4 regions of the Acholeplasma sp. ORD1043 genome follow, and region 1 is predicted to be linked to each of the others. Evidence: riboswitches for the same ligand, from Rfam matches in the RefSeq annotation. Region 1 holds a riboswitch; each other region holds the start of a gene.
The links. A riboswitch is a leader RNA that binds a small molecule or an ion and turns the genes downstream of it on or off. The one in region 1 is predicted to bind cyclic di-GMP.
Positions count from the first base shown of each region.

Region 1 (5,929 bases):
TTGGTCCAGGTAAAGTTTGTATCACTAAGTTAAAGACTGGATTTGGTACAGGTGGTTGGCAACTTGCTGCTTTAGCGCGTTGTTCAAAAGTTGCAAGAAAACCATTGATTGCTGATGGTGGGATTAGAACACATGGTGATATCGCTAAATCAATTAGATTTGGTGCATCAATGATTATGATGGGATATCTTTTTGCTGGTCACGAAGAATCTCCTGGTAAAACAGTAGATATCAATGGACAATTAATGAAAGAATACTTTGGTTCAGCATCTGAACATCAAAAAGGTGAAAGAACCAATGTTGAAGGTAAAAAGATTTTAATTCCTTATAAAGGTAAAATTGAAGCAACATTAAAAGAAATGAAAGAAGATTTACAATCATCTATTTCATATGCTGGTGGTAAAGATATTGAAGCAATTAGAAAAGTTGATTATGTAGTCGTTAAAAACTCAATTATTAATGGGGATTGGATATAAGAAAAGAGCTGATATAATCAGCTCTTTTTGTTACTGTGTATGTAGTTTCCAATAACTAGATCCTAACGGACTATCTGGAGCAACACCAGAAGTACTAGCAATCGCATCATACGCTATATTATTGTAGATAACAACTGCACCAACATTATATGAATTAAAGTGTTTATACGCATAAGTTCCAACTTCGTTCCATGCATTTGCAGAAGTTCCTGGTTCATTAGCATTTGCGTTGGTTTCATTGAGTACAATATAAACTCTTGAATTATGAACGACATAGTCATTTAAGGCATATTTATTGTACCATTGATATTCATTTGTGTTGATTCTATTCCAAGCGTTATAAGCCTCACCTGGTGCATATAAATTAGCTCTTGTTACATCTGATACACGGAAAAGTTTACCTTCATATTCGACAAAATCACCTGATGAATAGGTATTGGTTTCAATATATTCATATGTACCTACTTGATTCCATGAATTTTTTACTAAGCCTGGTGCATTTGAATTAGCCAGTGTGGCATTTACGACTTGATAGTATTTATTATCATAAATTACATAATCACCATTAACATATGTACGATATGGATCATAGTGATCTGAACCAACAACTTGCCATGAGTTTGGTGCTGTACCAGGTACATTCGCATTAGCGTTACTTACATTAACAACCTTATAATAAATATCGTTATATTTAACAATGGAGTTTGCATCATATACATTCGTTGGTGAATAATCATTCGTATCAATTAAATTCCAAGAATTATATTCAACACCTGGTTCATATTGATTCGCTCTTGCGGCATTCACAACTTTATAATATTTACCATTATATGTTACAAATTGACCAAGAGAATAAGTAATTGAAGAATTATAAGGAAGAATATTTACTAATTCCCATGCACTTGTATTTGGTGCGCTTGAATTATTATGTTTTGAACGATAAACATTGCCGTTATATTTAACATAAACATTTGCATCATACTGAGAACCTGCAACATAATTTGGGAAGTAATCATTTTTTTGTTCCCAATTAATACGTCCTGCTGGTGATGCTGAAAAATAATATTGATTTTTAGTTTCGTATATGTATCCAAAGTAGTTTACAAGGGTATTTAATGGATAAGATTTCCCATTAACAAATTCTTGAATGAGTGCATTTTTTGTAGACCATCCAACTAAAGTAGAAGGATTATTCGCATTAGCTTGAGTGGCGTTTGTAACATAGTAAAGACTACCATTGTAATCCACTGTATCACCGAGTATATATTTAATCGTAGGGTCATACGGTCTTACACCTAATTTATATCTTTCCCAACCTTCAAGTGTGTTTGGATTAGCAGCATTATTTGCAGATCCTTTTTCAGCAACTCGATAAATTAAATCATTATACATAACGTGGTGATTATTTTCGTATATCCAATTCGTGTTGTATTCTAATATTGCAAAATTGAAAATCGTCCAACCTAAACTAATATCTGGAGTTCTAGCATTTGCAATTCCTGAATTCAAGACTTGATAGAAGTTACCTTGATAGGCAACAACTTCACCGACTTCATATGTGTTTGTAGAAAGATAAAACATCGTAATATCTTTAAACGGACCATATGGTTCACCAGGTGGAAATTTACCACCATAACCTTGATGACTAATTCTATATATAACACCTTGATACCATACCAAATCTCCATTTGCATATGTACCATTTGGATCATATTCAGGTATACCTGATGGTGCTACATCAATTAAATAATTCCAAGAAGGAATTGATATATTATTATGTGTAGCATTAGAAGGATTTCCGATTACTAAATTCATCCAATAAGCAAAGGAAATCGACGTCGTTAAAAAACATGATAATAAAACCATAAACATGATTAAATACTTCAATTTTTTATAACGTGAAAAATCCATTGAATACTCCTTAAACAGTAGGTTTTATAACTTCAAATTTGACATCAAATACGATTGTTTCACCAACAATTTGATCATACTCACCGATGGATTCCGGATTATCTAAAGTAACTAAAATATAAACTTTAACTTTATCTCCATCAATTTCAATTGACCCGTTAGTATTATCTAGACTTGATTCTCCACTTAAGTTGGATGGTTCGACACCACCAACTTGAAAAGTGATATTAAGTAGTCCTTCTAACACTTCATTTTCTGGCGTTATATTTTCAATTGAGACGATTAAATCATAAATGGTTCCTTCGAAATCGGGTTCATCATTATGAGTCCATTCTACTTCATAAACAAGTAAAACAAATTCGACAGCACCGGGCTCTGAACTTGAAGCTCTACCTAGTGGGACTAGTCTATATGTTTCATTTCCAAGATATGAAAAATCAACAGAAGTAATTGAAGTTTTACCAGTACCTATTGTAATTGTATTGTTTGTTTCAGAAGAAAAAAGACTCCTGTATGACCAGAAGGCAAATGTAGTTCCCCCGATAAAGATGAGTAACATGATGAATATAGTTAACTGGATTTTAACTTTCATGTCATTTTCCCCTAAAAAAAGACAGCAGTTTTAACTTCGTTGGAAGTTGCAACTGGCTGTCTCGTTTAAAGACCCTATAGCTTTGCGTCCTTAGGTTGCCCTAAGTTTGCCGATTGATGTTTTTTACTAACGTTATTGTATCACAATATTTATAAAGTTGTGCAAATAACATACTTAAACCTCTAATTCAGAATAAAAATAAGAACTTGTTCTTTTTTTATTGTATTATAGATTTATTTTGAAAAATATTTGCTATAATTTTAGTAATACTGCAAATCATGTAGGGGAGATATATGATTTATACAGCCATAATTTTAGCGTGCTTTTTAATTGCTCTGACAACATCGCTATTGCTTTCTCACTCTTATCATAAAGTGGGTAAAAAGTATCGTGGGATTAGAGGATGGATCATCGGGATTATAATCCATACTTTTGGATTAGTTATTTCTATGTTTTCCAATTCTGTTGTTAAGGATTTTACCGTACCACTTTCAGGTGTACTGATTATGGTTGGTATTTTATGCTTAGTTAGTGGTATAGATCGCTTTTTTGACCGATTTGTAAGTTATTTTGAAATGTATATTTTGATCTTTTTATCGACCTTGTTAATCATTTACTTTAATTCATTTAATTATCAATTAACCTATCAAATTATTTCGTTAAATATTACGGTTTCATATATTACGTTTAGAGGTTCATTTATTTTATTTAAATTAAAAGAAGGCCCGAGTAAGAACAATACAATTATAACTGCATCATTTATGGCAGTTGTTGGTTTAATTGCTGTTGTAAGAATTGTAAATGCTTTTTTTATTGATGTTGAAGTTGCAAACTATCATTTAGTTAATTCAATTGACTACACAATTATTCTTGTGTATTACATACTATTTACTTTACTTGCTATGATCTTTAATTTACTTGTAAGTGATAAAGCATGGCAAGGTATTAACTCAGAACAAACTAAATTTAAGACAATTTTCACCAAGAGTCCGCATGCGATGTTAATGATTTCATATGAAACAGATTTAATTCTTGATGTAAATGAAGCATTTATTAAACAATTAGAATATCAACGTGAAGATTTAGTTGGAAAACATTATAGTCAAGCCAAAGCATTTAGCTTAATCAAGGATCGTCAAGATACAAAGGATTATCAGTTAAATAAGAGAGAAATTCTTAATAAAGAATTACCAATCTTAAAAGAAAGTGGAGAACTTATGCACTCATTACTTTCTATTTCGATTGTGGATGAACTTGAAGAAAAATTATTAATTGTATCATTAACTGATATTACAGAAATATATGATTTAAAAGAAAAACTGGATCGATATGCATATTATGATTCATTGACTGAATTACCAAATCGACGATTATTTTTAAGACAATTTAACTCAAAATTAGAAAATAATGAAAGTTTTGCTATCGTGGCAGTAGATTTAGATGATTTCAAAAAGATAAACGATTATTATGGACACGATGTGGGAGATGAAGTCTTAAAACAAATTGGTGAAAGATTATCAAACTTAGTATCTGGTACAAATTTTGCAGCAAGATACGGTGGAGATGAATTTGTTTTATTGCTTGAATACCATGGTTATCAAGAAGAGTTAACAGCTGAAATTCAAAGAGTCGCACAAGCGTTAAAGAATGAATTTATAGTTGGAGATCATACATTAAAAATTACTGCATCAATTGGTACTGCAATTTATCCAATACATGGTGATAAATTGAAAGATTTAATGTCAAAAGCAGATATTGCAATGTACCAAGTAAAACACTTTACCAAGGATGATTTAAAGATTTTTGAAGAATAGAGAGTAATATCTCTATTTTTTTTAGTATAATATACTAAGAAAGTTGGTAATTATGAAAAGACTATTTCTTATATTAACCATTGTTTTATCATTGTTTATTTTAATTTCATGTCAAGAAATTGAAAAAAATACAGTTATATTTGAACACGATGAAGAGATTGTTCATTATATTGGTTCAACTAGACCAAATTATTTGAATATAGTAAAAGCAACATTTGAACCTGAAGGTAAAAATTTATCAGGGCTATTGATGTTTGATGATACAGATGTAAACTACACAACAGCAGGATCGTATGATGTTTTATTTTATTTAACATATCAATCTGTTCGTTATGAATCTACCGCAGTAGTGAAAGTCATGAGTAAAACTGTTGATCCTGAGGCAACGATTGATTTTAATTTTTACTACATTAACGATTTACATGGTGCCGTTTTAGAAGATAATGACTCAATTGGTTTATCAAAGATAGGTAATTTAATTTTAGATGAAAAAACGAACAATCCAGATACAACCCTTTTCCTTGCGGGTGGTGACATTCTACAAGGTCAAATCTTTTCAAATTGGTATACTGGTGCATCTGTGATTGATATTTTAAATAGACTAAACTTAGATGCGTATGTTATTGGTAACCATGAATTTGATTGGGGTATTGAACAAGTAACCCAGTACTTTAATGGTCAAAATGAACTACAAGCTAATTTCCCATTCCTTGGTGCAAACATTTATCGTAAAGATACGAATGCTAGAATTGAAGATCTAGAACCTTATACGATTATTGAAAAATCTGGTGTAAAAATTGCAGTTATTGGAACAATTGGTTTAGGTTTAGAGAGTTCAATCACATATGGTAGAGTTCAAGATTATGAGTTTGTTGACCCAGTTCAATTAACTGGTTATTGGGCAGAATATGCAAGAGTGAATGATGGTGCTGATATTGTTGTAGCAATCAATCACCAAGATGCCAGTTACTATAATTCACAAGTTGCTCAATTTACAGGATTAAAACAAGTAGATGCAATTTTTAATGGTCATACACACTATGCTTATGTTAGAACTGAAACCACTTCTCATGGGAAAGTAAATATTATTCAATCAGGTGCAAATGGTACGAATGTTGGTAAAGTTACTTTAACTT
Region 1 covers NZ_JAQLOJ010000020.1:6,549-12,477, reverse strand. Annotated here, with positions in the region: gene PG914_RS06755 (GMP reductase) at 1-476, shown strand, start outside; gene PG914_RS06750 (hypothetical protein) at 507-2,291, opposite strand; gene PG914_RS06745 (hypothetical protein) at 2,398-2,979, opposite strand; cyclic di-GMP riboswitch class I at 3,024-3,100, opposite strand; gene PG914_RS06740 (diguanylate cyclase domain-containing protein) at 3,429-4,793, shown strand; gene PG914_RS06735 (bifunctional metallophosphatase/5'-nucleotidase) at 4,846-5,929, shown strand, end outside.

Region 2 (5,929 bases), on a different contig from region 1:
TTCTATAGTGAACCATTTATTGAAATCCTAGAAAGATATAATGATAAACCGTTTATTACTGAAGGACCAAAATTTATTGGTATTGTTGAAAATGGACTTCATGTATTGACCCTTAGAGTTACATTCAAAACCGAAAATAATAAACAATTCTCACTTGAACGAGAACTTAAACGCGATATCTTAATGTTCTTAAATAATAAAGATAAGTAAGTAAATAAACAAAAGGCATTCAACCAAATGAATGCCTTTTTTGTTTAAACTATTATGTTCTATTTGGATCCCAAATGATTTGGTACTCTTTCCATACTTGGAAGTTAGTACCTGGAACAATTGGATTTCCGCTACCATCATATGGAGACTGTAGGGCTTCCCAGAATGAACCGTCATAAATTACTCTGTCACCCACAACATAAGTATTGTAAGAACGCCAAATTTCAGTTAATTCTATCCAACCGTTATTTGCAGTACTTGGTGGTGTTGATGAATTAGTGTTATTGGCACCTGTCCACATGAAGAGCATACCATTATAGATAACCATACTTCTTGTATATTGATTGTTTAAGTAAATATTTGTTGGTGTCCAACGGTCAGAAAGTTCTTGCCATTGACCAGAAACCCCAGGCTCCTGATTTGTTGAAGTGCCACTTCTTAATGTCCAGTAAGAATTATCCCAGAAAACTAAGTCATATTGAACATATGTATTTTTTGGATGCCATTCTTCGCCTAATAACCACCAACCAGTTGTTACATCAGGATTACCAGCCGGTGCATTTCCTGCTTGATTCCAGAAGTATCTCTTACCATTATAGATGACGGATTGATATCTTGAATAAGCTGGGGAAGGTGATGTTGTATAATTACCTCTATGGGTGATTAATTGCCAATTTGAATTACTTCCTGGAGCACTTGCCCATGCGTTAATGTTATTTAATGCAATATAGTAATTTGAGTTATAAAAAACGATATGACCAGCTGGATAACTTTGAACATTGGTCCAGTTCATTCCAAGTTGTTTCCAAACTTGTGAACTTGCCGAAGGTCCTTCATATGGTTGGTTAGTCGTTGCTACATAATAATTACCATTATGCAGAACATATTCACCTTGACGATATTTTTGAATATTGAAACTATTATAAGTAAAACCTAGTGCTCTGAAATTTTGCCAGCTTTGAGGGGATGCTTGAGATGCTCCAACTGACCCATATGCATAGTACCAAGTTGTGACATCACCAACTGTATGATAAGTCACATCGCCAGTAGCATATGTATTACCGCTACTATAGGCTCTATCTAATCTTTCCCATGCCCATGCTTCAGTAATTGCAGCACTGTTATTGGTCTTAGAAATATAGAATGCACCGTTATAGAATACAACTGTACCTGCAGGATACATTGTACCTGATTCATAATAAGGAGATAATTTTCTCCAGTCCCATCCTAATTGATCTGGATGAATGTTAGTGTTTGAACGAGATGCAGAATAATAACCAGCATTTACGCCACCACCATCATCATCACGGTAATAGACAATCGCATCTTTAGGATAAGTTACGCCCGGTTGCCAAACAGCAATCATAGTTGGTGAGAAAATAATATCTTCATAACCCCAGTTACCTTGGTTACCATAAAGAATTGTAATTGTAATATTATTTCCTGATCTTGTTACATTAAAGTCTAAATGATTCACTAAATTAATTGAAACTGTATAAGTTCCCGCTTGGAAACTCATTTGACGAGTCATCGATGTTCTATTATGCCAAATATATACATAGTGATAGTTCGCATTCTTAAATTCAATGTAAACACCACGGCCATACATCGCATTAGATACACCACTGAAGACCACATTTATGTTTTGATTATTCGCATTACTTGAGAATGTGAATGTTTTAGTCTTATGATTTTCAGTATCCCAAATATCTTCTCTATTGGCTTGTACAGCAGAAATAATTACAGATAATCTAACTGTCGTATTGGCAGATAAGTTATCGGTGTTAACATTCGCTGATGTAATAAATGAAATAACGTCACTACCATCTTTTAAGATTATTTCGCTATAGTAGAAATAACCTGCTGAATCGATTTTTTCTCTATAGCTTGTTGCGTAATTCCAAGTAAAAACATTTGGTCTTGTGATTGAAACACCACTAGAGTTTGTCCAATATTCAACAAGTTTTAATCTTACTTTAATGTTCTTAAATGCTTCAACTGCAACAGATACAGAAAGTGGCATCACACCACCTGTGGTTGCACTTGAAATTTGTGTGTTTGTGAAGTTAATTGTATAGTCGGTTGAATTATATTGTGCATGGAGTGAGTTTAGTGAAGTTGTACCTAATTTCATTTCAGTACTTGCAGAAAACATTTCTTTTGTACTTACGTTTAAGTCAATGCCTGAAGATGGTTTAGTAACCCAAGCATAAATACCTATCGCGGTCGATAAGGTAACTATGACTGATAAAATTAGGATTACTAATTTTCTAAACATTTAATAACTCCTTAGGCAATTAAGTTAATTGTCATACGATAAACTATAGAATGATAAATATTTTTTTGTGCAAGTGGTAAGCCATCATAATAACCCCAGATGATGACATAGACTGCTTTTGTAGTGTTTGCTGGAATTGTTACCCCAATCGCATTATGAGCTTGCATTGCAGCAAACATATTAGATGATTGTTGTAACTCCCACATTTTAGCAGTTACCGATAATGGATTATCTATAATTAAGTATTTAAATGCTCCATTTACACCTGCATAAATTCCATATTCTGGTGCAGCATTTGCATTTAAACCTACTTTAGCTTGCATTGGGTTACTTCCTGTGTTTTCAAGGTTTAATTCTAGAATTGAACCTAATCCATAGAAATCAAATCCAACAGTATGGAAATCAGCCTCTGTAATATATACAAGGTCACGAACGCGATCACCTAGGAAGATTTCTGATTGGTCAATTTGAATATCCAATGTCATATCAGAACGCATACCACCAGTGAATTCACCGACTTTAGCACCATCTGATGTCACAAACCAAGCAAAAACGCCAGTTGCCATCGAAGCAACCGAGATCATTATGAAGAATATTAAGATGAAAAACTTTCTTAATTGTTTCATAAACTTCCCTTTTACTGATGCAACTGGCTATCTTATTTATATTTAAGACCCTATAGCTTTGCGTCCTTAGGTTGCCCTAAGTTTGCCTTTTAATCTTGTTTGTTTTCATTTGATTGTTCTAATTCTTTTTGTACTTCTTCTTTCAACTTTTCTAAATCACTTTCGTGTTCTAGTTTTTGTTGAGCTAACTTTTGTTTGATAACACTAACGACTTGCATAATAAATACAATTCCAATTAATATCACGCTAAGTCCAATTAATGTCGCACGGTTATCAATGATTAGATATCCTAATTCATGACCACCATACCATGTTACTTTTCCTTGGATGCGATCAAGAGTGATATAACCTTCCCTAATCACATCTGAAAATTCATTATTTATACCTTTTGTTTCAAATCCAAAACTTGTTTCTGCTATGATTTGGTGCACAACTGTTATACCTTCTACCGATGTATAAGCGATCACATCACCAATTTCATAAGTTGCTTGTTCTTGGATAATGACAAAGTCACCTGGAACAATCATAGGCGTCATGGACTGTGTCTCTACAACACCATATCCATAACCCATAATTTTTATTGGTTTCTTATTCACAAAACTTACCACTGATAATACAACAAATATCAGTGTGAATAAGATAATGATACTGATTAAGATGGTCCCAATGATGTTTAAGGTTTTTTTCATTTCATCTTACCTTTTTTAAGTGCTTCTATTGCTTTTTGATGAGATGTTTTAATCTTTTCACGTTGAGCTTTAACATATGCTTGTTGTTTAGCTTTTTCACGTGCGCGTTGTTTATCAAGTTTAGCCTTAGCTAAATCTCTTTCTTTAATTAGGCGCTCACGTTCACGCTGTGCCTTAAGTCTTTGAGCCTCAGCAATACGTTTGGCTTCTTTTTGATATGCATCCTTATATTTCTTTCTCATTGCAGTTAAGGATTCGTTATTCTTAGCAGCTTGTAATCTTAAATCTTCTAACATCTTTTTACGTTCAAGTTTAAGATATTGAGTATGTGCTTTTTTAACTTTTTGTGCTTCCTTCTTTAAGAAGTCTGCATTTTCTTCTTGAACCCATTTGAAGAAATTCTTTTGATAGTTAAGCGTTGCTTGATACCATTTCTTCTCTAATGCAATTGCTTGCTTATAATCCGCTTCTTTAAGTTCTCTCACTAATTGAGCGATTTTGAACTTTTGGTCAGCTGACTCTAAATCTTCTTTTGGATTCGTATGTTGAATCAGTTTTGCAAACACATCATCATCTGCATCCACTTCAAAGTAAGATTTATATAAACTGTTTGTAATCTCAATAGTATCCTTCATTGCTTTCTTTAAAGCAACTTCATACTTTGGTTCTGATTCCATGTATTGATCAATGACTTTTTTAAAGATTTGTTTGTTTTTATTTAAATAAAACTCGTTAATCTTTGTATCTTCTAATTGATACTCTTTAGGGTCAATGATTAAATCTTCTGGATTGATTTTTAATGATTCAGCTTTTTTAAGTCTGAATTTTCGCATTTCAAGCTTTTGACCAGATTCTCTAAACTTATCATGGTACATAAGTGTTGCAAAAGCAAATAATGAATTTTGGTTTAAATGTTTACGATATGCTTCTGAGAATCTCTTTTGTTTTTCATCTCTGATCAATTCAAAACCTAAGCTATTATATTGATCTAGGTATTGCCATAAGAGATAACAGTTTTTATAATCAACGTTTTTAAGAATGATTTGTGTCTTTAAAATTGGTGATCTTACAGGCTTATATGCTTTTAGTGTTTTCATGAACACTGAATTTAATAAGTTGTTTAATCGTTTATTTAATTCCTCAGCTCTTTTTAGAATTAACTTATTTTCTTCTTGAACACTACCTTCTTCGATCGTTTCAATTTCTTCTAAGTTAATATTGATTTTATAAACTGATGAATCAATTTTAAATTCAACATTATTATCAACGGTGTGATACTTTTTAGTGTTAATATCTTCTTTTAAGATTTTCACACGGTCTGAAACGAATTTAGAAAGTCTACTAATGAGTGTTGCTACAAATCTATTTTCATAGATTCCATATTCAATTTCTGATTCTTGAACAAGTAGTTTAGTTGGAACGAGTTCTTTATGCCCTTTTTTATCTTCTTGTTCTCTTAGTAGATGTGCATTTGCAGCAAGGTGTCTAATTGTTCTAGAGTTAGTTTTTCTTGCTTTTTCAACAATCACTACATCTTCTTCAGTTCTTAATGCGGATTTATAGTTTCTAGCGATTTTATCGATTGATGGATAATAAGCTTCGATTGCGGATATCCAGTAATCATCAAACTTTTTGGTTTCATGAACAGTGAAACTTTTTAATTTATTCGAACCATCATAAAGTCCTTGATAAAAGTAAGCCGGGAAATCCGTGTCGGTTTCTAAATCATCAAGGTTTGATATTAACATGTTGTAGAATAAATCTAAATCGTAACTCTGTTTCAAATGTTGTCACCTTATGTTTGTTTTTTGTAGTTTGCGATCATTGCTCTGGCTTCAGGGAATGTACCTTTACCAAAGAGTTTTTCAATTACAACTAATAATTCATCCAATTCTTTTCTTAAGAATGGTAAGTTTAAGAACTCAAACTTACGTAAGACCTTTCTAGTAACAATGTAGTCAAGTCCATCAACTTCTGATTGTCCACATGCCACAAAGACTGGAACGAAAGTTTGAATTTGTTTCATAATACGGTTACCAAATGTAATTTGGAAATTATCTGTAATGAACTTGTCTAATTTAGTAAGGTTTTCTAAAGATTTTTGAGAAATTGGATTATCTTTCCAT
Region 2 covers NZ_JAQLOJ010000002.1:30,488-36,416, forward strand. Annotated here, with positions in the region: gene PG914_RS01265 (mechanosensitive ion channel family protein) at 1-210, shown strand, start outside; gene PG914_RS01270 (hypothetical protein) at 263-2,488, opposite strand; gene PG914_RS01275 (hypothetical protein) at 2,500-3,114, opposite strand; cyclic di-GMP riboswitch class I at 3,130-3,211, opposite strand; gene PG914_RS01280 (signal peptidase I) at 3,204-3,803, opposite strand; gene PG914_RS01285 (DUF2357 domain-containing protein) at 3,800-5,587, opposite strand; gene PG914_RS01290 (hypothetical protein) at 5,599-5,929, opposite strand, start outside.
Region 2: another riboswitch for cyclic di-GMP. It lies ahead of PG914_RS01275 (hypothetical protein); the one in region 1 lies ahead of PG914_RS06745 (hypothetical protein).

Region 3 (5,929 bases), on a different contig from region 1:
ATGTAGAAGCATTTGCTGATGTAACTGCATCAAATCTGAATGCATCTAAGTCACCAACTTTTGAATCTAAGTAAGCAACGATTTCAGCTGTTGTAATATTAGTCTTCCAAGTAGTTTTATCTAGAGAAATATACATACCTTCCCCAGCTCTAACTTGTGCACTGAATGGATCAATTGCAGCTGTGTTGTTAATTGTGAACCATGCGTAGATACCTACTGATAATGCTACGCCTGTTAGTACTAATGAAAGTACTGATAAAGCGAATTTAGTTGTTAAACTTTTCATATTTGTTCCTCTCCTTGAGAATGTTTTTTAATATTTATAAACTATTTTCTTGTTATTGGCTGTTAACCATTTATAACCCTAATTAATTTTCAAATCTAGCCGCTTTAAATCTTAGGCTAATAAGTAAAGCGTCTGCTTGAATCGCATCCATGGAATCTGGATCCCATCCTTCTATCCAGATAGACACTGTAGCATGTCCTCTGTATTCATAGATGCCATCTACTTCATTCACTAGGATAGTTTCTGCGACTAAACTTACTTTATCTAGTGCGATATCATCTTGTAGTGGTGAGAAGTTAGATAAACGATAAATCATATTATTTGGTGCTTCAGGTGGTACTAATCTAACACCTAATCTTCTTTCGTAGTAATCAAGTGCTCCAAATAATTTTCCGTATCCACGTGCTTCGTTTTCAGAAGGGTCATATATAAATGATAATTCTTGTTCATCATTTACAACTCCTATTCTAACAGCGTCAGACGCGTGATACAAGCGATTTTCTCCTGCTGTGACATATATGTCACCATCATTAAAATCTATTGGTGATGTCCAGTTTACACCACGACTTACAACAAATGTTCCTTTGGTGTTAGGTGCAAGTTCGAAACTTGGTGTTTTCCTATCTGCTAGGTAAACAAATTTTTGATGCGCTGCTTCATTTTCATTATCGGTAATCACTTTGAAGTAGACATCAAATGTGAGGTATTCAGTCCTTGGATCTGCATAAACTCTTGTAGATGTTGGACTTGCGTAAAAGGTTTTGCCATCCGGTGAGGTGATATTGGTTAATCTAGTTGTCTTACCGATATGTTCCCTTAACATTTCTTGTGTAATATTCTTGTGATAGTTTATACCATCTAATGATAGGTACAAATTATCATCTTCTCCTACTCCCATTTCAACCCCATCAACGAGTGATGATTTTGAAGTGTTAAACCAAGCGTATACTGAGGTGGTTAATGTAATGGATATTAACGTGAGTGCAAATAACGCTGCATATATTTTCTTAAGCATTATGAGCCTTCTTCGTTTACCGAGAAAATCATTTGGAGTTTTAGTCTACCACCCATTAAATCTTCTTCGGTGTATTTACCAATACTCTTTAAATAATCTTCTAAGTATCCATCAATCCAAAGTATGACGCTAATTTTAACTGTGTTTTGAGCTTTTAACTGGAAGATATTACCATCAACTGCAACTTGTCTTGATGCAAATGATAGTGACTGCACACCTGGGATTCGATAAGATTGATATTCATAGACATCTGCAACATTATCAACGACCACCATAATTCTTAAGTGTTCTTCAATATGTTTTGAGGTTTCTAAAAATAGAATCTTATAATTCAACCTGTTGATGGTTGCCGCCTCGTTCATATTCTTTAAGTAGAATGTGAATGCAATAACTTCTCTATCTTTATCTTTAACATCAGGAAGGTAATATCCAGGAGTTTGTATGACATTTTGATAGTGGAATGCCATCACACCTTCGTAGGATGCTTGGTTGACAAAACTCATCCCAGGATATCTTAGAACAGTACGTGATTCAGCAAATGTTGAATCTTCTGAGATTCTAATTGAACTGTCAGAAAATTGATCAATTGCTACTGACATATCCCCAGTGTATTGTCCATAAAATGATACGACCCCCATTGTTACGGATAAGAATCCAAACAGTGGAATGAAGAGGAATATTAACTTGGAAAATTTAGTGGCATTTCTAACGGTTTTACCAATGCCCCATACTTTACTTAACGCCATGGTTACCTCGTTACCTCGTTTAAAAAACAAAAAGCCAGTGCCACATAAATTGTTGGCAACTGGCTACCATTTGACAGGTCCTATAGTTTTGCGTCACTAGATTTCTCTAGCTTTGCCTTTTTCGTATACTAGTATTTTATCACGTTTTTTTATAGTGTCAACAAAAATGTATGCGACAAATTTCTAATCCTCAGATTGTCTTAAGAAAGCCGATAACTGTGTTTGATCTAAAGGTTTTGCGATAAAATAACCTTGCGCATATGAGACGCCTTTTGTATACATATCCTGAAATTGTTCTTCAGTTTCTATACCTTCTGCAACCAGTTTGATTTGCTGTGACTCGACAAAATCAATAAGCATCTTTAAATACTTACGTTTATTATAATTTTCTTCTAGTTTGAAGAACTCTCGATTGAGCTTAATCATGTCAATCTTAAATCGTTCTACGATGTCTAATACGTCATAATCTGTCGTTGAGATATCGATTGCAATTTGGAATCCTAAGGTTTTAATTTTAATTAAGTTACGTCTAAATATTTCATTTTGTTTGTAAAGCGAGAATTCTGGAATTTCAATCGCTACTAATTCTGCTTTCGTTCTATGTTTTTGAATTAATCTTTGGAAGATTGTAAAAGTTTCTTCATTTAGAATCTGACGAGGAGAAACGTTAATATTGACCACTAGGTCATGGATTTGATATAGCTGACTTAAATCAGTTTGTAAGAGGAGCGCTTGTTCTACACCCCAAATACCAATTTCATCTAATTCACCAGATTGTTCTGCCATACTCAAGAATGAACCTGGTGCTAAGAGTCCTCTTGTTGGATGTTGCCAACGTAAGAGTGCTTCAACCCCAAGCACTTTAGTTTTATCCTCAGTTGAAACAATTGGTTGATAGTAGTACAAGAATTCTTCTTTTTGAATTGCTTCTTTAATTTCATGATATAAATCAAGATATTCCTTACCTTGATTCAGTTCTTCTGAATAATACTTAATATCATTACCACCATTTTTCTTAACGATATACATAGCAATATCTAATGCTTGGAATAAGTGCTCTTTAGTATTACCGTGTAGCGGGAATGTTGCAATTGAAATACTTACTGTTTTCTTAATGGTGACACTATCTAGGATATGCACCTTACGTTCTGAATCTTTTTTAATTTGTTTAGCCAGATAAATAATTTTAGAATGATCAAAACTATCTGGAATAAAGACATAGAATTGGTCAGGTTTAATACCTTGTGAGATCACAGATTCTTCAGGAAGACTTGATTTAATATGATTAGAGACATAACTCATAATCAATTTTTCTTCTTCTTCATTGAAGGTATCAACAATATCACGGTAATGGTCTAAGTCAATTAGAAATAACGTAAATGGTTTATTCTTCTTACTATTTCTTTTAATTGTACGATCAATTAATACACTTAAAGTATTCAGCGGTACAACTTGGTCTTGAACTAAAAGTTTTTCATCACGATATCTAATGGATTCTTTTTTTACAACGATAAAGATTCCAAAGACTGCACCATCAAGAGCTAGTGTAACAACGATTGTTATCATAATCTCTACCATATTATTCACTAAATCCTACTTTCTTTTTCTTTAAGAAATCCTTTGCATCTTTATGAGGCATTGGACGTGCAATAACAAATCCTTGAATAATCTCTCCGCCTTCTTTTTTAATGATTTCTACTTGTTTTTCAGTTTCGACCCCTTCAAAGATCACACCTAATTTTAAATTCTTACCAAGCATGGTCATTGTTTTTAAGATTTGGCGAGAGGTAAACGATGTTTCAATTTCATCAACAAACTTCTTATCAATCTTAATGACATCAACTGGTAATGTCTTTAAATAAGATAAGGATGAATACCCAGTACCAAAGTCATCTAAATGAATTTTAAAGCCTAGTTGTTTTAATGATTTAAACTTCTCGATAATTAAATCAAATGAAACAACTAAAATTGTTTCAGTTAACTCAATAGCAATTCTTTCTGGGTTAACATCATATTTCTTTGTAAAGTCGATTAATTCTTGGATAAAACCTGGTTGAACAAGTTGTCTTGGCGAAATGTTAAATGAAAACTCAATATCTGTTTTATTAAAACTTTCAGCAATTGTAAATACTTTATCAATGATTAAACGACCAAGGTCAATAATTAAATTAGACTTTTCTGCAATTTTAACATAGGATGCAGGAGATTCTTTTTGATATTTTGGATTATTCCAACGAAGGAGTAATTCAAACCCTACAGTTTTATTGGTTTCAACATTGTATTGAGGTTGTAGATACATCTCAAACTCGTCATTTGCAATACCTTTTTGTAGGTCTAATTCCATTTGTTGGTTTTTAGAAGTGTATTCTAAGAACTTTTCATTATATAGTACATGAGAATAAACAGTTGATTTTAATGCACGTTCTGTAGTAATCTCTAGGATTTCTAGTATTGAATCATTATCCATTGACATCACTTTACCTTGATTATGAACAATACCAGCTTTTAGTGATACAGTAAATGGTAAATCCGATAAAATGACGGAATTATTGATTTTTTCACTCACATTTTGAACCCATGAATCAACCATATCATAATTTAAAACATTTTGAACTAAAACTGTATAGCGATCATTTGTAAAATGATAAAACTTCATGGTTTCTTTATCCATGTGTTTTTTAATTTCATCAATTAATTTTTTTATAAATTGACGAGCAAATTCACGTCCAATGGTATTTTGAATTGTATCAAAATCCTCAACAGCAAAAGAAACAATTGAGAACTTTCTGTTCTTATCGATGCTTTCTAGTGTTTCTTTTAAGAACATTTCATTTGGTAATTTAGTGATTTGATTATTTAAGGCAAAATCTCGGTATTTACCTTCAAAACCTGTAACTTTATTTGCTTCTTCACCAATGAGTAAATACCCACGTTTTTTCTTTACAATAACAAATCTAAAATCTTTCTTACCTTCTTTTGTTTCAATACCCATGAAGAAAGCTTTTTGCATCTTAAGTGTTTCTTTAATGTTGATTTTATCTTTAGTAACATCTGTGATCATCTTAACAACATCTTTCGAGACTAACTCAAAGAATTTGGGATTAGCCATACGAAGTTGGCCCAGACCACCAACATCAATCACAAGTACGGATTGAGGTAGTTCATCTTTATGTTTGTTGTAAAGTTTTTCATCATCATAGCGGTATTTTAAACCCACTAATGAGAAAACCAAGAAGGCAATTACACAGAATAAAGAAAGTGTTAAATACGACCAAATAAGCGGTAAATAAGCTGCTAAATATGGGGCTTGTTTAACAATTGAAATAAAGAGTAAGTCACCATCTAATTTATGGAATGATAAAATAAAACTTTCATTATTAGATTGGAAGTCAAAGTGAGCTTGTGAGTTTTTTCCAATTAAGTTATCTAGTGTACCAAAATATTGTGAAGGGTATAGATTTGTGTTAAAGAAATTTTTTGAAATGAGTGATTGGTCTTTCGCATATAAGATATAGCCAGATGTTGCAACTACATATTGTGTGTCAGATAAAACGACACCTTGATTAGCAAAGACTGATTCTACTTCTTTATATGCGACTTCTTGTTCACCTTCTTTTTTAAGTACTAAGACTAAGGTATCATCAACCTCATCACTAAATAAAGTTGATAAAGGTGAGATTGTATACATGTTAAATGGCACTAAAGGATTAAGTTCAGTGGTGTATTGTTTAGTATTCCAATTTAAGATACTGTCTTGATAAGCATCATACAATCCATGAAGCATATCATCAAGACTTTGCGTTCTAAGTTCATGTTCATTATGTGCAATGAGATTGGCTTCTCTTTTAAATGTTGTGTCTAATAAAAAGATATAGAACACAT
Region 3 covers NZ_JAQLOJ010000002.1:39,134-45,062, forward strand. Annotated here, with positions in the region: gene PG914_RS01300 (hypothetical protein) at 1-286, opposite strand, end outside; gene PG914_RS01305 (hypothetical protein) at 369-1,301, opposite strand; gene PG914_RS01310 (hypothetical protein) at 1,301-2,047, opposite strand; cyclic di-GMP riboswitch class I at 2,099-2,174, opposite strand; gene PG914_RS01315 (EAL domain-containing protein) at 2,231-3,625, opposite strand; gene PG914_RS01320 (EAL domain-containing protein) at 3,627-5,929, opposite strand, start outside.
Region 3: another riboswitch for cyclic di-GMP. It lies ahead of PG914_RS01310 (hypothetical protein); the one in region 1 lies ahead of PG914_RS06745 (hypothetical protein).

Region 4 (5,929 bases), on a different contig from region 1:
GCTTTGACAATACTTCAAAACTCTTTGGACCTTGAACAGCAATTTCACCAAAATCATTTGTACGGTTTTCTACCTTCACATCAAATCCTTCAACATATTTTAAAAAATGTTTGAAGTCTTTATCAGTATTGCTTGCATTTACAACAAGCAAGACTTTATCATCTGCAAATGGATATACCATTAAGTCATCGACAATGGTTCCATTTTCATAAAGTAGAAATCCGTATTGCATCTTATTAGATACTGTGATTCTGCTTGATACAACATAGTTTGTGAATCTTAATGCATCTTTACCTTTAATTAAAATCTCACCCATATGAGAGACATCAAACATGCCAACTTCGTTTCTAACTGCATGATGTTCTAAAGGAATTGTCGTGTAGTAAAGTGGCATTAAAAATCCACCGAATTCAACGATAGTCGCACCAACCGAATTGTGTTTGTCATATAATATTGTTTTCTTAAGTTCACTCATGTGCAATATACCTCTCATTCCATTATATACGATAGTATATGATTATTCTAAAAGATTGTATTATACCGTGATAAAATAACTTAGAGGTAATGATATTGAAATACTATTTCGTCTTTTCTGATATCCATGGGAATTTAAAACCTTTAGTCGATGCACTAGAGAAAAAAGGTTTTGATTTGGAAAATCCAGATCATATTTTATTATCGTTAGGTGATAATTTTGATCGAGGAATAGAAAATAAAGATGTACTTGGCTTTTTAAGATATTTTCAAAAACAAAATAGACTCATTATGATTAGGGGTAATCATGATGATTTTCTGCTTGATTTTTTAAAAGGTGTAAGTGATGGTATCTTCAATATTAAATACAATGGACTAGGTAATACCTTAAGAGAACTTTCAGATTCTAATGTCAATACCATTGAATTAATGAGAGATTCAATTAATCAAAGATATCCTTGGTTAATTGGGTTTTTAGAAAGTATGATACCTAAGTTTGAACTAGGTAATTATGAATTCATTCATGCTGGTTACACTTTTGATAATGTGAATGGTTGGTATATTTATAACTTTGCAGAAACACCTTACTTTATTAAAAACTTTGATCCAAAAGATAAAACTTATGTTTTTGGACACTTTCATGTTCAACCATTAAACTATTACGAGCTTGGTATTGAATCTAGTGAACCATTTAGAAAAAAAGGATTTATTGGAATTGATGCTAAAACAATCATTACTAAAATAGTAAATGTTTTAGTCTTTAGCGAAGATGGCATTGAGTTAAAAGAGGGGTTATAATGATGATTGATTTTAAGAAAATATATAAGGATGAATACAATCCGAAAACAACACCAAGTATTATAAATATTGGGAAAGCTAATTTTCTTGCAGTTAGAGGGAAGGGGAACCCAAATTTAGAAGATGGTGAGTATAGTCAAGCAATAGAATTTTTGTATGGCGTGGCATATACATTAAAGATGAGCTACAAAACTTCATATATAATACCGGATTTTAAAGAATATGTTGTACCACAACTTGAAGGATTCTGGTGGATTGAGGGATTAAAAGGTGTTGACTATGATAGATATGATGAATTTCAATTTATCTCTTTGTTAAGGTTACCAGACTTTATTAAAGAAGAACATGTCTTGTGGGCAATAGATACAATAAGTAAAAAGAAGAAAAAGGATTACAGTAAGGTTAAGTTCTTTACCTATGATGAGGGACTTTGTGTGCAAATGATGCACATTGGACCATATCAAGAAGAAGTAAAATCTGTTGAGTTGATGCATGAGTTTATAATTCAAAATGGATATGCTTTAGACATATCAGATACGAGGTTTCATCATGAAATTTATATCTCAGATCCTAGAAAAACTGACAGTGTAAGTTTAAAGACGATTATAAGACATCCAATAAAAAACACTAAATTAATATAGATTTTTTTGAAATTTAGATGTAAAAAATTATATTAATGATTTTTTTTGGACCCAAACAATCAGAATTCAATAATTCATTTTAAAATTGTTATATTTTATAAAAGAATGTAAAAAATCCCATTATATGCAATATTATTTTGGGATTTTTATTATATTTTGATAAAGTTTACCAAAATTATCCATAATAGATCCTAAAATATTACTAAACCGAAACATATGTGTATAATGGACGGGTATAGCAGGAGTAAGTAAAAGTTTAAATTTAGTAAGAATAGCCTCACAAAGCCGTTCGAATTATAACTTTACTTGCAATAAGGTTTATAACTTGTTATACTTGTGAATGAAATTAAATCTTGGCAAACTTAAGGAAACTTAAGGACGCAAAGCTATAGGACCTGTAAAATGGTAGCCAGTTGCCGCTAAAAGCGTTTATACTCATATTAATGAGGCTATTTGCTGCGGCAAAAAGCCTTTTATTTTACTTGACCCCAGCTTTGATGAGGAGTTGGCATTGTGAAAGTTAGAATTCGAAAACTATTACTAGCCTTAGTTTTAGTAATTTTAACAATCAGTACTGTACTCACAATCATGCATTTCAACACAGACATCGAGAATATAGAACGTGATGCAGCTGAACATATAAGTTATCGACCACCAGCAACTGCAAGTGTGTTTTTATCACAAGCAGGGACGGAAGCAGATCCATATGTTATAGCAAACGCAGCAGATATGAAGCGTCTTGCAACTGAAGTAGCAAATGGAAATACGTTTTCTGGGAAAGTATTCATTGTTGCTGCAAATGTAAGTGAAATTACATTAGGTGATGATTACATTCCAATCGGTTCAAACACAAGACCTTTCTCAGGTACGTTTGACGGCTACGGAGTTAACTTTCAATTAAATTTAAATAGAGCTACAACTGACTATGTCGGTCTTTTTGGTTTTGTACAAAGTGGAACAATTGAAAATCTCTCTGTTTCAGGTTATGTCAAAGGTCAAAATAACGTCGGTGGTATTGTTGGTTACTTAAACAAAGGTGATGTGCGTAATGTTTATTCAACTGCTAGTGTTGAAGGTAATGCACAAATTGGTGGTATTATTGGATATCTTCGTGAAGGAAATTTAGTTTCTTCATATAATTTAGGTAAGATTAAAGCACAGTCGAGTGGTGGTGGTTTGGTTGGTTATTCAATGCTATATCAAAGAAGTACATCATCCACTTATCATTACAATTCAATTTCAAATGTTTATAGTGCAGGTACTGTCGAAGTAGCAGGAAGCAACGTTGGTGGGGCAATTGGTTATGATAACCCATCTTTATATAATGGTAATGCCAATGCACGTACAAACATTTATTATGATATTTCAGTCAATGCAATGTATGACCAAACATCTGGTTATAAGAAACCTTCTAGTTTATCAACTACTCAATATGCATTAAACAGTGAAGTGTTAATGAGTGGTATGTCAACTAAATTAACATCAACATTTGTTTTTACAAATATTGGTACCAACTATGGATATTACCCTGAACTTGCATACTTCAAAGAACATGCAAACACAGATATTGTTGCAAGATCCATTGATAATGTAACAACAGATATTTCAAATGGTTTAGGAACTCCAACAAGACCATTCTTAATTAGAACAAATACGGATATTCAAACATTAAAATCAAAAATTTTAGCTGGGAATACTTTTGAAGGATTCCATTTTAAAGTTCAAGAAGGTAGAACTGTTTTTAATCTTGGTGAAACAACACCTATTGGTACAACAGGATTCCCATTTTATGGTTCATTTGATGGTAACTTTGCTAATTTCAATATTTCAATTGAAGATACAACTTATGTTGGATTATTTGGTTATTTTGGTAAAGGTACAATTAAAAACTTATATGTTACAGGACAAGTTACTGGTACACAGTATGTAGGTGGTGTTGTTGGTTATAAAGAATCAGGCTTAATTGAAAATGTTTATAACTCTGCTACAATTACTGGAACTACTCAAGTTGGTGGTGTTGTTGGACGTAACCAATTAGGTAATATTCAAACATCATTTAATAATGCAAAAGTTTATGCATCTGTTCAATATTCAGGTGGAATTGTAGGTTATTTATATGAAGGTACGATTCAAAACACATATAATCATGGAGAAATTTTATCTTTAAATAGTGCAGGTGGTATTGCTGGTGGTTCAATGTTATACCAAAGAAGTACATCATCCACTTATCACTATAATTCAATTTTAAATTCATATAATTCAGGTTTAATCTCAGCAAATTCAAATGCAGGTGGTATAGTTGGTTATGATAATCCATCAGTTTATAATGGTATTACAAATGCACGTACAAACCTTTATTATGACACATCAATTTTAGTTACTTATGATCAACCATTTTCTGGTAAACCAGCTGTTATCAATCATACATATGGTAAAACTTCAGATTTCCTTCTTTATGGTGATTTAACAGTTGAATTAAAGTTTGACCCATCTATTTGGAGAAGACAAACAAAGACTCAAACAACTGCTTTTTATCCTCAACTTGCAGTCTTTGCTGAAAATACTGTTACTGCAATTAAAAATGAGAATACTAAATCAACTTCGCTTGATATTTCTTATGGTTTAGGTACCAAAGCGATACCTTTCTTAATTAAAACAGCAGAAGATATGCATGAATTATCAAGAAAAGTTGCAGCTGGTAATCTTTATAAAGATTATTATTTCAAAGTTGACGATGGTATTACTGAACTTGATTTAGGTAACTTCATTCCAATTGGTAATGCAACAAATAAATTCCAAGGTAATTTTGATGGTAATGGTGTCAACTTTGTTGTTGATATCAATACAACCAATAGTTATGTTGGTGTTTTTGGTTCTTTAAATAACTTAGCAATCATTGAAAACTTCTCAGTTTCAGGTACTGTAACTGGTGCTTCATATACTGCTGCGGTTGTAGGACATGTTGATAATGCAACAGTTAGAAATGTATATAGTACTGCAAATGTTACAGGTACTACTCATATAGGTGGCATTATTGGTTACTTATATAATGGTAATTTAAATAATGCATTCAACTTAGGTAGAATCCATGGTAACAACTACGTTGGTGGTGTTGTTGGTTATTCAATGCTTTACCAAAGAAGTACCTCATCCACTTATCACTATAACTCAATAACAAATGTCTATAGTGCAGGTGAGGTTGCAGTTAACGGAAATAACTCAGTTGGTGGGGCAATTGGATATGACAATCCATCAATTTATAACGGTATTGCTAATACTCGTACAAATATTTATTATGATGTCACTGTCATTGCAAATTATGATCAACCAATAGGTTATACAAAACCATCAAGTTTAAAGTCAGCAACTTATGCGATGAACTCTGGTGAATTATTTACTAAGATGAATGGCAAATTTGGAACTGGTTGGTTCTTGGAAGTAAAAGGTGATCAGTTTGCTTATTATCCACAACTTGAATTATTTACATCTCATATTGAAAAAGATATTAGTGATAGATCAGAATTAGCTGTTAGAGTCGATATCTCACTTGGTATGGGAACAGAAGAATTACCATTTATTATTAATTCGATTGAAGATATTAATATCATGCGTCAAAAAGTAGCTGATGGTAATACATTTGAAGGATTTTTCTTTAAAGTTAATCCAGAAGTAAAATTCTTTGATTTATGTGCTTATCAACCAATTGGTACGAGTACTAGACCATTCTATGGTTCATTTGATGGTAGTTATGCTGAATTTAAAGTAGTTATTAATAATCCAACAACTTACCAAGGTTTATTTGGATACTTTGGTAAAGGTACAATTCAAAATCTATATATATCAGGATCTGTCACAGGTACACAGTACGTTGGTGCTGTTGTTGGTTACAAAGTTTCTGGTACAGTTAAAAACGTTTATAATTTAGCATCCATTAAAGGTACAACTGAAGTTGGTGGTATTGTTGGTCGAAACCAAGCGGGTGAAATTAATGGTGCTTATAATCATGCATCAGTAAC
Region 4 covers NZ_JAQLOJ010000004.1:59,476-65,404, forward strand. Annotated here, with positions in the region: gene gcvT (glycine cleavage system aminomethyltransferase GcvT) at 1-475, opposite strand, end outside; gene PG914_RS02425 (metallophosphoesterase) at 571-1,272, shown strand; gene PG914_RS02430 (GyrI-like domain-containing protein) at 1,272-1,913, shown strand; cyclic di-GMP riboswitch class I at 2,259-2,334, shown strand; gene PG914_RS02435 (InlB B-repeat-containing protein) at 2,427-5,929, shown strand, end outside.
Region 4: another riboswitch for cyclic di-GMP. It lies ahead of PG914_RS02435 (InlB B-repeat-containing protein); the one in region 1 lies ahead of PG914_RS06745 (hypothetical protein).